DNA from 4 places in the Bacillus sp. 41-22 genome. Region 3 is predicted to be linked to each of the others. Evidence: predicted binding sites of a transcription regulator. Region 3 holds the regulator's gene; each other region holds the start of a gene.

Region 1 (3,217 bases), 1.3 Mb from region 3:
CCTACATTTCTCACATCGATAAATATAGGTTACACCTTAATGAAAGTATATTTATGTTTACGGTTCGATTTATCCAAATACTTTTCAATCCACTTTTTCAACTTAACAGAGCCCACCTCTATCAATAAATTTCCACCTAGTCTTATAACATACTTTTATTTAAATTCTCAATCTCATTTTGCAACTTTTTAAATTGCTCAAAATGCATTGTTATAGATTGAATACTATTCCTTTCAACATTTTGCTTTACTAATAAAACGCCTGTATCGTGAAAAATTGCTTCAAGTTCTTTCCTTATAGATACTTTCGTAATATATGCGGTTTTAATTGCCGATAAAATTGCTATTTCATTAAACTTTAATTTTATTTCATTAGGACAAAATGCTTTTTCGATCAATGTGACATCATTACTATAAATATAAGCAACAAGTTTACTTGATTCTGCATCTGTTAAATCCACTGTTTTTATAACATTATCCATTACATTTTGCCTCCTTTAATTCCATATATATTAATTATTCAAATTTATTCTTTTTAAAATTCAGCTCTTCATTAATTTTAACATACTTTTTGCTCGATTGATTAAACAAAGCTTCAAACATTTTTCTATTCCGGAATATTTGTCAAATGAACCAATTAGACTATACCTTCATATAGTAATGCAAACAATTACTTATAAAGTAGGTGAAAATTATGCCCTCAGTTGTTGGGAATTTAGTTGTACAAAATAGTAACGGATCTTTCAACTTAGGTGATTTCTACAATGTTTCTCCAAAAGAGAATACGAAAGCTTATAACGGCTCTGGCGCATCTAACGTTGGTTTCGTAGTGAACACTTTTAGTGGGGTTAGCGCGACTAATACATTTGATTCTGATCTAGCAGATCAAAACCAAGTTGGTACGGCCTAACCAGATCTGTAATCATTTTTGTATAACATTTTAAAATTTGTCTATACTATACTCAGGCTGATACACAGCTATCATTGATTTTTTGAGTGCCAATCTTTTTCTCCCTTTCCCTGGGGCTAAGCAGCTAGCTTGCAGCTAGCTGCTTTTTCATTTAGTTCTTCACCTCTTCAAAAAATTAGGTTTTAACAGGTAGCCTGACTCACAGCCGAATTTTGAGGTGTGAATCTGCCTGTCCGTAAATAGCTAGATAAATTAAAGAAGCTAAACTTCAAAATTCAGCTTCTTTTAGGTTACATCAATTATGTCCATTGCAGAAAATATATATGTTTTATAAAATGCATCTGTACATTTTACAATTTGTTGAATTGGATTTATATGAACCACTGTCATATAACTCGTAAGTATGTATCCTTCTTCAAAATATGTCACTAACATCTCTTCTTCAGACAATAATGAAGTTAATAATTTGTCTGAAATGCTGTCTTTCGCTTCATTTGTTATTAGCGGTCTTTGGACTTTTAATTTCTCTCCAATAATTTTTTTCATACTTAATAATTGTTCCGACATTACTGTAAACGGAACCCACTCTCTTCCTTTTTCCTGTATCTTTACATAATTCATTTTCTTTACTCCTCAATTTTCTATATCTATCCATTCTTGAACTACCCCACTTTCACTTCGTTTAGAAGTGGGGGATTCCTAAATAAAGAGTTCTATCGAACTCTACTTTATTAGGCTATCTCCGCAGTCCTTGCGGTTAGAAGCCTTATCGCTTCATTCTTTATCCATCTCTTATTTATATGTAGCGTAGCTTTCCAATTCAAAACTATTTATGAATTTGTAGAAATCTCCACTTCGAAAGAACATTCGTTCTAATTATACACGAACGAACGTTCTTACGGAAGTGCAACATGTAAATTTTTCAAACAAAATGCAACTTTAATATATGAAGTTTATTCATACTCATTTATTACTCCCTTTTATTAATCAAATTTCTTTGCACTTCCTATCGCATCATAGAATACGTGTAGCAACAATAAAAGCGACTCCACCTAATGTGAAGTCGCTTTTATTGAACTAATTATATTTCTAATTTTACTTTTCTATCCTAACTAACGTTCTTTCTGGAATACAAATTTCAGCTATATCTCATTAACCATCCTTCAACAAAAGCATACACTTTTATTATGAACGAACTCACAAAGCTTTAGAAACTTATGATGTAAAACAATTCATTCCTCATAAGTTTCATACATATCGACAATTACTACCATTTATCCTGCTATTTGTAGGCAGTAAGATTCACACTCATCAATTTTTCACTTTCTTTATTGAATATGCTTGGGTTGCATTATAATATGTAATTCTCTTTCTGTTTCTGTTTTTTTCGGATTCCGATAATATTCCAGTTTATATTCTAATACTTCATACTCAACCATCCCAATCTTTATCCCTTTTGTTTCTTTTAATACAGCTAATAGAACGCTTATATTTTCATTAGATGATTCAAAAATTTTCCCTCCGCCTTCTCTCTTAAAAATAACTTTCATATATTCTCCCCCAAATTAATTTAATAATCTAGTAAATATAAAAATATTCATCCTATTTTAATAAAGTGAAGGCTAATAATCAGTGGGGGTTTTGTCCATCACCCACTGATTATTAGCCTTCACCAATCGGGCTTTTACGAGCAGTAAGACTCCCACAAATAGCGGGATAAATAATTCTTATCATCATTAAGAACATCCTTTTGTACTAAATGTTCAACATGTCACTTCCTATAAAGTTAATTTATACTCCAATAAATATGATATGTACCATTCTTTAAATTATGTCCTCAATTCACTCTCCACGAAAATATATTTAGTTTATATTTAACAAAATTAATTAACTAAAACATTATCATTTCAATATTTTACGAATTTAATTGCTTATTCCTTTTATCTACATCCAAATTTTCCTATTGTAATTCTTAATATTTAAATGTAATATTGTATTGTCTTACTATCTATTTATAACTCACACACTAACGCGAAAAGGGAACTCTATATGAGTTCCCTTTTCTATTGAAAACAAAAAAACAGAAATATAGCATTATGCTAAATCTCTGTTTTTCTTCTAAACCTTATTTCTCATCTAAGAATTTAAATGTATCTTTAAATTCTTTATCTGTTACTTTAATATCTGCTTCTTTCAATAGATCATTGATTACTTGTTGTTTCCATTTACCTGTCGCATCTTGCAGTCTTTGTTGTTCTAAATCTTTTCGAATCGTATCTTTTACTTCATCAAATGGTTTCAATTCTTT
Region 2 (3,217 bases), 540 kb from region 3:
TGAAAATCGAGAACGAAAGAACTCATGTAACATCTCTCCTTACTATGTGTGTGTTCTTGATTGTAGCAGTAGTAAATGAGAATAAACAGTCTATTTCGAACTTGATTTACATGATATAATTAAGTTAGGAAGAGATGATTTTTTATTTCTCCCCCTCTAATTCACTTCAATTACATCAACAAACTTAAACATCCTTTGATTATGAAAAGCATCGGTACAAGTAATCGTCTTATTTAATGGATTTATATCAGCTACTGTTATGTAATTTTTATATAGATAGCCCTCTTTATAATATGTAAGTAAAACCTCTTCTTCACCTAAATATGAAATTAACAGCTTATTTTCAATCCTTTCTTTTGCATCTTGCGTTAAAATTGGACGCGGGACTTTTGTTTGCTCCTGTATCATTTCTTTAATACAGACGAACTGTTCTGGCATACTAGCAAACGGTTGCCACTTTACCATTCCTCTTCCTTTTGGCATATTAGCATTCTTCACGATTTGTGCCCTCCTAATAATGTGTTTCTATATCTTGCTGTTGCGACGCTTGTGTAGGAAATGCCACGTAAAATACTGTTCTTACCAAATCGTGTTCGAATTTCGTCCATCACCTTCGTTAATCTCATTTCTTTTTCTCTTTGTATAATGTTATCGAAAAGCGAAATTTGCTCTTCTCCTTCATGTATTAAATTTGTTAAGGAAAGACTTATCGATTGAATCGGCTCCCCTGTATGCCGCTCGTATAAAAAATATGTACAAACATTAAAAATATCCATCGTTAAATTTGTTGCTCTATTTAACGTATGTGCTTTTTTTATTCCTCCTCCGTATTCCCTACTATACCCAACTGAAAAATGAATCGTTTGCGCGTATTTCTTTTCTCGTCTCAATCTGTAACAAACTTCTTCTACATGCTCTAATAAAATAACGGTGAACTCTTCTATCAAATAATCACGAAATAATATTTGGCTTTTCGCTATAGATGTTGTTGCTGGAACATATTTCTCTGCTATTCTGCTAAAATCAATCCCGTTACTATGCAAGTGTAATTCTTCTCCTATTACACCAAACGATTGTTTTAAATACTTCAATGGATACTGTGCTAAATCCCCAATCGTATGTATACATTTTCGATTTAATTTCATTTCCGTTTTATACGATATACCCCAAAATTTACTGAGTGGTCTAATACTCCATAACTTCTCGGGTATATCGTCATACGTCCAATACGCTATTCCATCTTTATTCTTTTTCGCTTCCACATCCATCGCTACTTTACTCAATAATAAATTCGGCCCAATACCAATCGTACTTTCAATCCGTGTACGTTCATATATTTCTCGCTTGAACTTTAATGCAAACTCGCACGGATTACTCGCAAACAAATGAATACTTGCAGTCATATCCATAAAAAACTCATCGATACTATATTGATGAAAATCTTCCGGCGCAACATACTGTAAAGCTAAGCCTGTTATGTAAGTTGAACACTTCATATACGTATGCATAATCGGATTCACAATAATAATATCTGGCCGCTTCGGTATTTCGTACAACCGTGCCATTTTCTTAATTCCTAACGCTTTTAATGGCGGTGTTGCCGCTAATACGATTGATCCACTACGGTTTACATCTCCTACGACAGCCAATTTTGTATATCGTGGATCAAGTCCTTTTTTAATACATGATACGCTCGCATAAAAGCTACGTAAATCTACACAAAGAATAATGCGATTTGGTAAAAGAGAATAATCATACAAGGTTATCACTCCTAACAAAAGAACATCCGTTCTTATTATATACGAACTAACGTTCTTTTTAAAGGTATTTTCATGAAAATTTTGGTTAAAATAACCTTACTTTAAAAATTTTTTTAAGAAAAACTTAAGAAATTCCCCGCTATATTCATAAGAAGTTTTTTCTATACTGAAAAACGTAAATACGTAAAAGGAGAAACAATCATGAAGAAGTTTGTACTTTACATAATAGGAATAGGCCTCCCTATATACTTACTACCTTTCATATTACGCGGAGATTTAGACAGATTTAATCCGATTGCTGAAGAAAAAAATGTATACGCTATTACGGAGGAATATGGCGTTCCAGATTACCATCATAAAGGAAGAGCTATGTACTCGCTAAAAGGTGTTGATGAATTAAGGAATGAGCAGGAATATAAAGTAGGAACGAACACTCCTAATGATTTTATAAGAAAAACTTACTTAAAAATTCATGTGAAAGGTAAGTATGTCTATTCCTACGACATTATTTCTGAAAAGGACATTCCGGAGAAAATAAGGGGCCAATTGGAGATAGCAAATAAATAAAAGAGCCAATTCGTACGAGTTGGCTCTTTATTATCTCTCCTACCTACCGTTAGGCTATCTTCCTACACATGCTTGAGATGGGAGAATCCTTTCGGTAAATTTATTACATTCGCTATCATTGTTTTAATAACCATTCTTCAATTACTTTCACTGTTTCATCTCGTTGTGCTTTTGACGTAATTAAGCTCGCATTATCACCTTTTTGCTCACCATACATGCCAAAATGAGCATGGTTTCCGCCTTTTATCATGTGCATAGCTGTATTCTTTGACATTAACTTTTTATTGTTCTCTATTTTTTCTACAGTTGCTAAAGCATCTACTTCCCCATAAATTGATAACATTGGAATCGATTTAGTAGAGAAATCATCTGCAGGATACGAACCTAAGAAAATGATCCCGTCTACCTTGTCTTCATGTTGAAAGGCATACTTAGAAATCATAGCTCCTCCCATTGAATGCCCCGCAACATACCATTTTTGAACTTCAGGATACTGTTCAATTACACTGTCTACTGCATTGATTCCAAGTATCGCTAAATTTAATGGTAACTTAGGCATTACTACAACATGCCCCTCTTTTGCAAGAGCTTTTCCTAAGTAACTATAAGCCTCAGCTTCTACTTTAGCTCCTTGATAAAAAATAACCCCTATTTTAGCATCTTTCTCTCCAAATACTATATTACCTTCATCTTTTTTATCATCTACTAACGACAAAGCCTCTTTCGTTGGTTTATAAGTAAACTGAGACCAAGTCAAAAACGTAATACTTCCTATAAGTAAAATACCTAGTAAAGAGTAAAGAACAATTTTCATCCACTTCTTCACATATATGCCCTCCCTAAGATGTGTATATTTTATACTTTAAATGATTATTTATATAATTGTCGAA
Region 3 (3,217 bases):
CACTTTTATATGGTTGGATCTTTTCGTTAGTATAACGTTTGTCGGAGTAGGTTTGTTGTTATGTATTGTAGCTTATTATAGTACGAAGTGGTTTAAAAGATTATGTGTACGCTATGTAGTCTGGAACTTCAAAATGATAAAAGGGGAGTAGATGATGAAAAAGATATTATTAGTAGCTATCGCTTGTATCATTATTGGAGTAATAGGGATTTCACAAACATATGAAAAAGCAGTACAAACTGCAGAGAAAGGAGATAAAGAGGACGTAATTAAAAACGAAACGCTAAAAAATGTAGAAGTTAAGTTAGATGCTGGAGATATTGTTGTCCAAAAATCTCCTGATTCCTCTTTTTATGTAAAGCAAAAAGGAGACGTAAGTAAACAGGAGATTCGTATTGCTGAAGATGGTGATACATTAAAAATCATAGGGGAAATAGAAAAAGGTGTTTCATTTGATTTTTCATTTTACAATTTCGGATTTCAAACGCCTACATTGACTATATTAGTACCTGAACGTTCTTATCAAGAGATAAAAGTAAATTCATCCGCTGGACAAATAGAAATAAGTAATGTGAAAAGTGACCGCGTAAGTGTTGAAACACTCGCCGGAGAAGTGGATTTGAAACATGTAACAGCAAAGAGTGTGGAGGGGTCTACAAAAGCTGGTGAGGTGAATTTTAAAAAAGTCATAGGGAAAGTAACAGCAAAAACGGCTAGTGGGGATATAGATATTATTGATCATGATTCTAAATATGATTTAGAGGTAAGTTCAACTGCTGGAGATGTAGATATTACTTTATTGGAAAAACCACAAGATGCAGTTATAACTGGGCAAACTGCTGCTGGAGACGTGACAATTTTTAATGAAGACAATAAAAATATAACGATTGGTAATGGTAGTAAAAAGATTAGCGGTAAAACCGCTGCTGGAGATGTTACTATTGAAACGCGTTAATAATTAATGAAACGCATTCTTTTGAATGAACGGAAATCTATCAAAATATAAAAAGAAGATAATTACCTATATAAATAAGGGAATTATCTTCTTTTTATTATTTTTAATGTAAATCACGATATACGCCAATTACTTTTCCAATAACTGACACTTGTTTTAAAATAATAGGTTCTAGTGAAGAGTTTTCCGGTTGTAGACGGAAATGATCTTTTTCTTTATAGAAACGTTTAACAGTTGCTTCGTTATCTTCTGTTAAAGCAACTACAATTTCACCGTTGTATGCAGACTGTTGTTGGCGAACAACAACTAAATCACCATCAAAGATACCGGCTTCAATCATGCTATCTCCAGAAATGCGTAACATAAACACTTGATCTGCTCCAGCAACGATACTAGCTGGAAGTGGGAAGTGATCTTCTACACTTTCGACTGCTGTAATCGGTAAACCGGCAGTAACTTTTCCGATGATTGGAACTTGAATAACAGATTGTGTTTCCGTTCGGTTGTCACCTAAAATTTCAATTGCGCGTGGTTTTGTTGGATCGCGTCGAATATATCCCTTTTCTTCTAGTCGTGATAAATGTCCGTGCACTGTAGAACTAGAAGCAAGGCCGACTGCTTGACCGATTTCACGTACGGAAGGTGGATATCCTTTTTCTTGTACTTTTAGCTTAATAAAGTCGAGAATGTCTTGCTGGCGTTTCGTTAACTTTTCCATGTTTTCTAACACCTCGTTTTCTTTCATTTTTCTTATTATTAAGTATAACATGCGAAAAAACATTCTACAAACATAAGTTCGAACGAAAGGCAAATTTATGATACACTATAAGGAAAATATAGTGAGAAAGAAGGGTTCAAAATGAATGCAATTATTTATGCACGTGTGAGCACAACAAAAGAAGAACAGGAAACATCATTATTGCGTCAAAAAGATGAATTATTGCATTTAGCTGAGCGCTATCAAATGGATGTTACAAAGGTAATTGAGGAGCAGGCTAGCGGTTATACAATTGAACGTGATGGCATATTAGAAGTGCTAGATACAATTCGAGATGAACAAGTTGATGTACTACTTATACAAGATGAAACGCGTCTTGGTAGAGGAAATGCAAAGATTGCATTAATGCATTGTTTACATAAAGAGGGGATAAAAGTTTATACACACACACATAGTGGTGAATTACAGCTTTCAGATTCTGATTCGATGGTGCTAAATATAATTGGGATCGTTGAAGAGTATCAAAGAAAGATCCACAATTTAAAAATTAAACGTGGCATGCAAAGAGCAGTGGAGAAAGGATTTCGTCCAGAAAATAATTTGAAAAATCGTCATTTAAGCGTAGGACGTGAGAAAAAAGAAGTGCCAATTGAGGAAATTGTACGTTTGCGCCGGAATGAATTAACTTTTGAAGAAATTGCAGCAACACTTCGTGGTTTTGGTCATGATGTTTCAAAAGCAACTGTACATCGAAGGTATGTAGAATATACAAAGCAATTGCTTGATAAAGAGGACTAACTATTGTATGATAATAATCAGTTTTGAGTAGAAGGGGGATTCGAGATGCCAAGTCAAGAACTCATTGAACGCATTAACTTCTTAGCGAAAAAAGCAAAAGCTGAAGGCTTAACTGAAGAAGAACAACGTGAGCGCCAATCGCTTCGTGAACAATATTTAAAAGGATTTCGTCAAAATATGTTAAACGAATTAAAAGGAATTAAAGTCGTTAACGAAGAAGGCACGGACGTTACACCGGCGAAATTAAAAGCTTTAAAAAAGCAGGATAATGCAAAATTAAATTAAAAGATGGGCATAGCCCATCTTTTTTTATTTGTTAAAATTGTTATTTAATAACTTTCCAGTTTTCATTTTTCGTTGCTTCTATCCTTTTATGCTTCAATATATAGTTAGCGATAAGTTCAGACATATCTGTTGGTATGTCTTTTACTACTGGTTTATTTTGAAACATAAAGAAGTTCCCGCCACCGCTTGCACGATAATTATTCATAACAACGTCATATTCTTCATTCATATTAAGAGGAGCGCCTTTATACTGCAAAGACTCTACTCTCTCTCCAATTGGTTTTGAAATGTTTAATACATACGAAATCCCTTCCCACATATCGTAATTATAGTGTTGTGGTTTTGGTTCTATATAGGTAGGGTTTACGATGATGGTTCCATCTGCTTTTAATGTGAAATAAGAAGCAGAGAGTTCGAGAGCATTTTTTATATCCGCTCCGGTTATTCTAATTACTTTTAAT
Region 4 (3,217 bases), 770 kb from region 3:
ACGAATCTATTTCAACTTCAAACACTTCTGCTGTGCGTTCTACAATCGCAGAAAGCTGATCTACTGTATAGTACTCTAATCGTGAAAGTACACCGAAACGGTCACGAAGTGGTGCTGATAATGCACCTGCACGCGTCGTTGCCCCAACTAGCGTAAATGGAGGTAAATCTAGGCGTACAGAGCGAGCTGATGGTCCTTTCCCAATAACGATATCAAGGCAAAAGTCTTCCATCGCTGGGTATAGCACTTCTTCAATAGATCTATGCAAACGATGAATTTCATCAATAAATAATACATCTCCTGGCTGAAGCGCTGTTAATACAGCTGCTAAATCTCCTGGTCTTTCAATTGCGGGACCTGACGTCGTTCGAATGTTAACACCCATTTCATTGGCAATAATATTCGCAAGCGTCGTTTTACCAAGTCCAGGTGGGCCATATAAAAGTACGTGATCTAACGTTTCTTCACGCATTTTCGCCGCTTCAATAAACACTTCTAAATTATGTTTCGCTTTATCTTGGCCAATGTACTGACGGAGCGTCTGTGGCCGTAATGAATACTCTAAATCCGCATCTTCGTATCCAGATTCCCCTGAAAGGAGACGTTCGTCCATTATACTCACCTCTTACCATTTAGTAAAAGACTAAGTGCCTTTTTAATATATTGATCCGTCGTTAGTGATTCTTTTAATAACTCTGGTACAACGCGAGAGACTTCTCGTTCTGCATAGCCAAGTGCACGCAGTGCTTCCAGTGCTTCATCAAGTTCAACTGATGAACCTTTCTTCGTATCAAAACTTTCAGTATCTGAGAACAAATCAACAAACGCATCTGGTACAACATCTGCTAGTTTTCCTTTTAAATCTAAAATCATTTGGCGCGCTGTTTTCTTTCCGACGCCTGGGAACTTCACTAAGAACTTCTCATCTTCATGTTCAATCGCTTGAACGACCTGTCCGGTTTGACCAGAAGCTAAAATTGCAAGAGCACCTTTTGGTCCAATCCCCGATACACCTAACAATTTTGTAAATAATAAACGCTCTTCACGTGTTTTAAAACCGTAAAGTGCCATAATATCTTCTCTCACATAATGATATGTATAGACACGGATTTCTTGCTTACTTCTTTGAAATACATACGGATTTGGTGTGAAAATTTGATAACCAATTCCATTATGGTCAATTACGACATATTCCGGTCCTACATACTCCACGTAACCTGTAACATATTCAAACAAAATACGATCTCTCCCTCTCAAATCATGTATTCCATTTTAACATATTTAACAATAGAAAAGCGAGACTGCCCCAACAAATGTTCCCCGTTTACAATTTCCGTTTTTTTCTATTGACATAAATACAAAAAGAACATTACTATACAGGAGTCAATAATGATTATCAATATTAATTAAAGGGGTTACATCAGGATGAAACAAAAGCTATTTATTTTATTTACTATCATGCTAGTTGTTCTTTCTATCGTTGGCTGTTCTTCTCAAAAAGAAGAAGAAAAAACAAAAGAACAACCGAAAACAAAAGTTGTAAAACATGCTAAAGGGGAAGCAACAATTCCAGCTAATCCAAAGAGAATTGTTGATTTATCTGGATCAACAGAGGAATTATTAATCCTTGGACATAAACCTGTTGGCACAGCAAACACATATAAAGATAAAATCCAAAATCATTTAACTGAAAAGTTAGACGGAGTAAAAGCAGTTGGCTGGTATTGGGCACCTAAAGTTGATTTAGAGGCTGTTACTGCTTTAAAACCAGACTTAATTATTTTAAACAATCGTCAATTGAAAATTTATGATCAACTAGAAAAAGTGGCACCGACAGTTGTTCTGGAAACAAATCTAGAAGACTGGCGCGGTAAGTTTAAAGAAGTAGGTAAACTATTTGACGAAGAAAAGAAAGCAGACAAATGGATTGCAGATTACGATAAAAAAGCAGACTCTTTATCTAAAAAAATTAAAGAGAAAACAAAAGATGAGAACTTTATGTTCGTTGCAGTTACACCACAAAACTTCCGTGTATACGGTAGCTTCGGATACGGTGACATCATCTTTAACGACTTAAAGCTTCCAGCAACAAAAGGTACAGATTTAAAACAAACGATGGCACAAGTATCACTAGAAGGTCTTGTTGCATTCCAGCCTGATCAAATGTTTATTGTAAACTTCGGCGGAGAAGCTGATAAAGTGTACGAAGACTATAAAAACAGTGCGGTTTGGAAAGATAATAAAGCAGTAAAAAACAATCACGTATATGAAGTATCGAATGAAGCCTTCAATACGAAAGCATTCAATCCAATCGGAAAAGATATGCTAATTGATGAAATCGCAAAAGAGATTTTAGCTAAGAATAAATAAAAAAAGCAGCTCACCCTGAGCTGCTTTTTTTATTATTTTGCACTGCGTATTGCTTCATTTTTTCGATTGTCTTCACGAATCCTTCTTTTGACTTAATACGAATACCACGCTTTAGTTTTGCTCGCTCATAACTCTCAAGCTTTTTCATATCAATTTGAAAGAAGGAATGGATCGCGTTATCACTTTTCGGTACCCCTTTAAAAATTTGCAATATCCCTTCCTCTGAAACACCAAAATAACCGCTCGTTTTCAGTAAAGGAGAAATATCATCAACTTTCCTTTGTAATACGATTTGCACATCATCACGATCAACAAGTTGCCATTCTTTATATTGCTGCAAAAACTTTTCTAAATCCGCTACTTTTTCTGTCAGTATTTCCTCGCTTACTTCTCCATCAACATACATACGCTCTAATAAAATTGTAACTTCAGGTACTTTTTCTGTTATTTCTGCCCTCACATCGGATCCATAAGCTAAGCAAAACATCACAACGAAAGCTTGCACTGCAATTAGCATCCATTTCATTTCCGTTCACCTCTTCTAGGCAAAATCATACTTTCATTTGTAGCTTTTCCGGAAATGGGGGTTTTATCCATATAAACAATAGCATTAAATTTCTAAGGAAAATAAAGTGAAACTTTAATCAGTGGGGGGTTTTGTTTATCCCCCCACTGATTATTAGTTGAACCAATCGGGCTTTTACGGGCAGTTGATCTCCCACCTAACTCCCTCGCATTCGCCGAATTTTGAGGTGGGAGTCTTACTGCCCACAAATAGCGGGACAAAAAATGCAGATAAGGGTTAATCCTCATCTGCATGTATCATTTACTTTTATATAAAATGAAA

What was found. The regulator LexA, encoded in region 3, represses DNA repair genes until DNA is damaged. The targets are predictions, from matches to a motif close to CGAACATATGTTCG.
Region 1: a site for LexA is predicted at 1,766-1,779, ahead of LCF45_RS11270 (YolD-like family protein). Genes of this name have one in related genera too.
Region 2: a site for LexA is predicted at 1,803-1,816, ahead of LCF45_RS15125 (Y-family DNA polymerase). Genes of this name have one in related genera too.
Region 4: a site for LexA is predicted at 1,307-1,320, ahead of ruvA (Holliday junction DNA helicase RuvA). Genes of this name have one in related genera too.

The regions. Positions count from the first base shown of each region.
Region 1 is NZ_CP084035.1:2,193,976-2,197,192, reverse strand. It holds gene LCF45_RS11280 (hypothetical protein) at 143-481, opposite strand; gene gerPF (spore germination protein GerPF) at 694-909, shown strand; gene LCF45_RS11270 (YolD-like family protein) at 1,195-1,530, opposite strand; gene LCF45_RS11265 (hypothetical protein) at 2,238-2,459, opposite strand; gene LCF45_RS11260 (peptidylprolyl isomerase PrsA) at 3,035-3,217, opposite strand, start outside.
Region 2 is NZ_CP084035.1:2,950,829-2,954,045, forward strand. It holds gene ppsA (phosphoenolpyruvate synthase) at 1-26, opposite strand, end outside; gene LCF45_RS15120 (YolD-like family protein) at 157-498, opposite strand; gene LCF45_RS15125 (Y-family DNA polymerase) at 495-1,760, opposite strand; gene LCF45_RS15130 (YxeA family protein) at 1,962-2,327, shown strand; gene LCF45_RS15135 (alpha/beta hydrolase) at 2,443-3,153, opposite strand.
Region 3 is NZ_CP084035.1:3,491,018-3,494,234, reverse strand. It holds gene LCF45_RS17795 (DUF1700 domain-containing protein) at 1-151, shown strand, start outside; gene LCF45_RS17790 (DUF4097 family beta strand repeat-containing protein) at 152-955, shown strand; gene lexA (transcriptional repressor LexA) at 1,059-1,673, opposite strand; gene LCF45_RS17780 (YneB family resolvase-like protein) at 1,815-2,471, shown strand; gene LCF45_RS17775 (DUF896 domain-containing protein) at 2,517-2,756, shown strand; gene LCF45_RS17770 (bifunctional metallophosphatase/5'-nucleotidase) at 2,797-3,217, opposite strand, start outside.
Region 4 is NZ_CP084035.1:4,260,148-4,263,364, forward strand. It holds gene ruvB (Holliday junction branch migration DNA helicase RuvB) at 1-613, opposite strand, end outside; gene ruvA (Holliday junction DNA helicase RuvA) at 619-1,236, opposite strand; gene LCF45_RS21840 (iron-hydroxamate ABC transporter substrate-binding protein) at 1,426-2,370, shown strand; gene LCF45_RS21845 (BofC C-terminal domain-containing protein) at 2,381-2,896, opposite strand.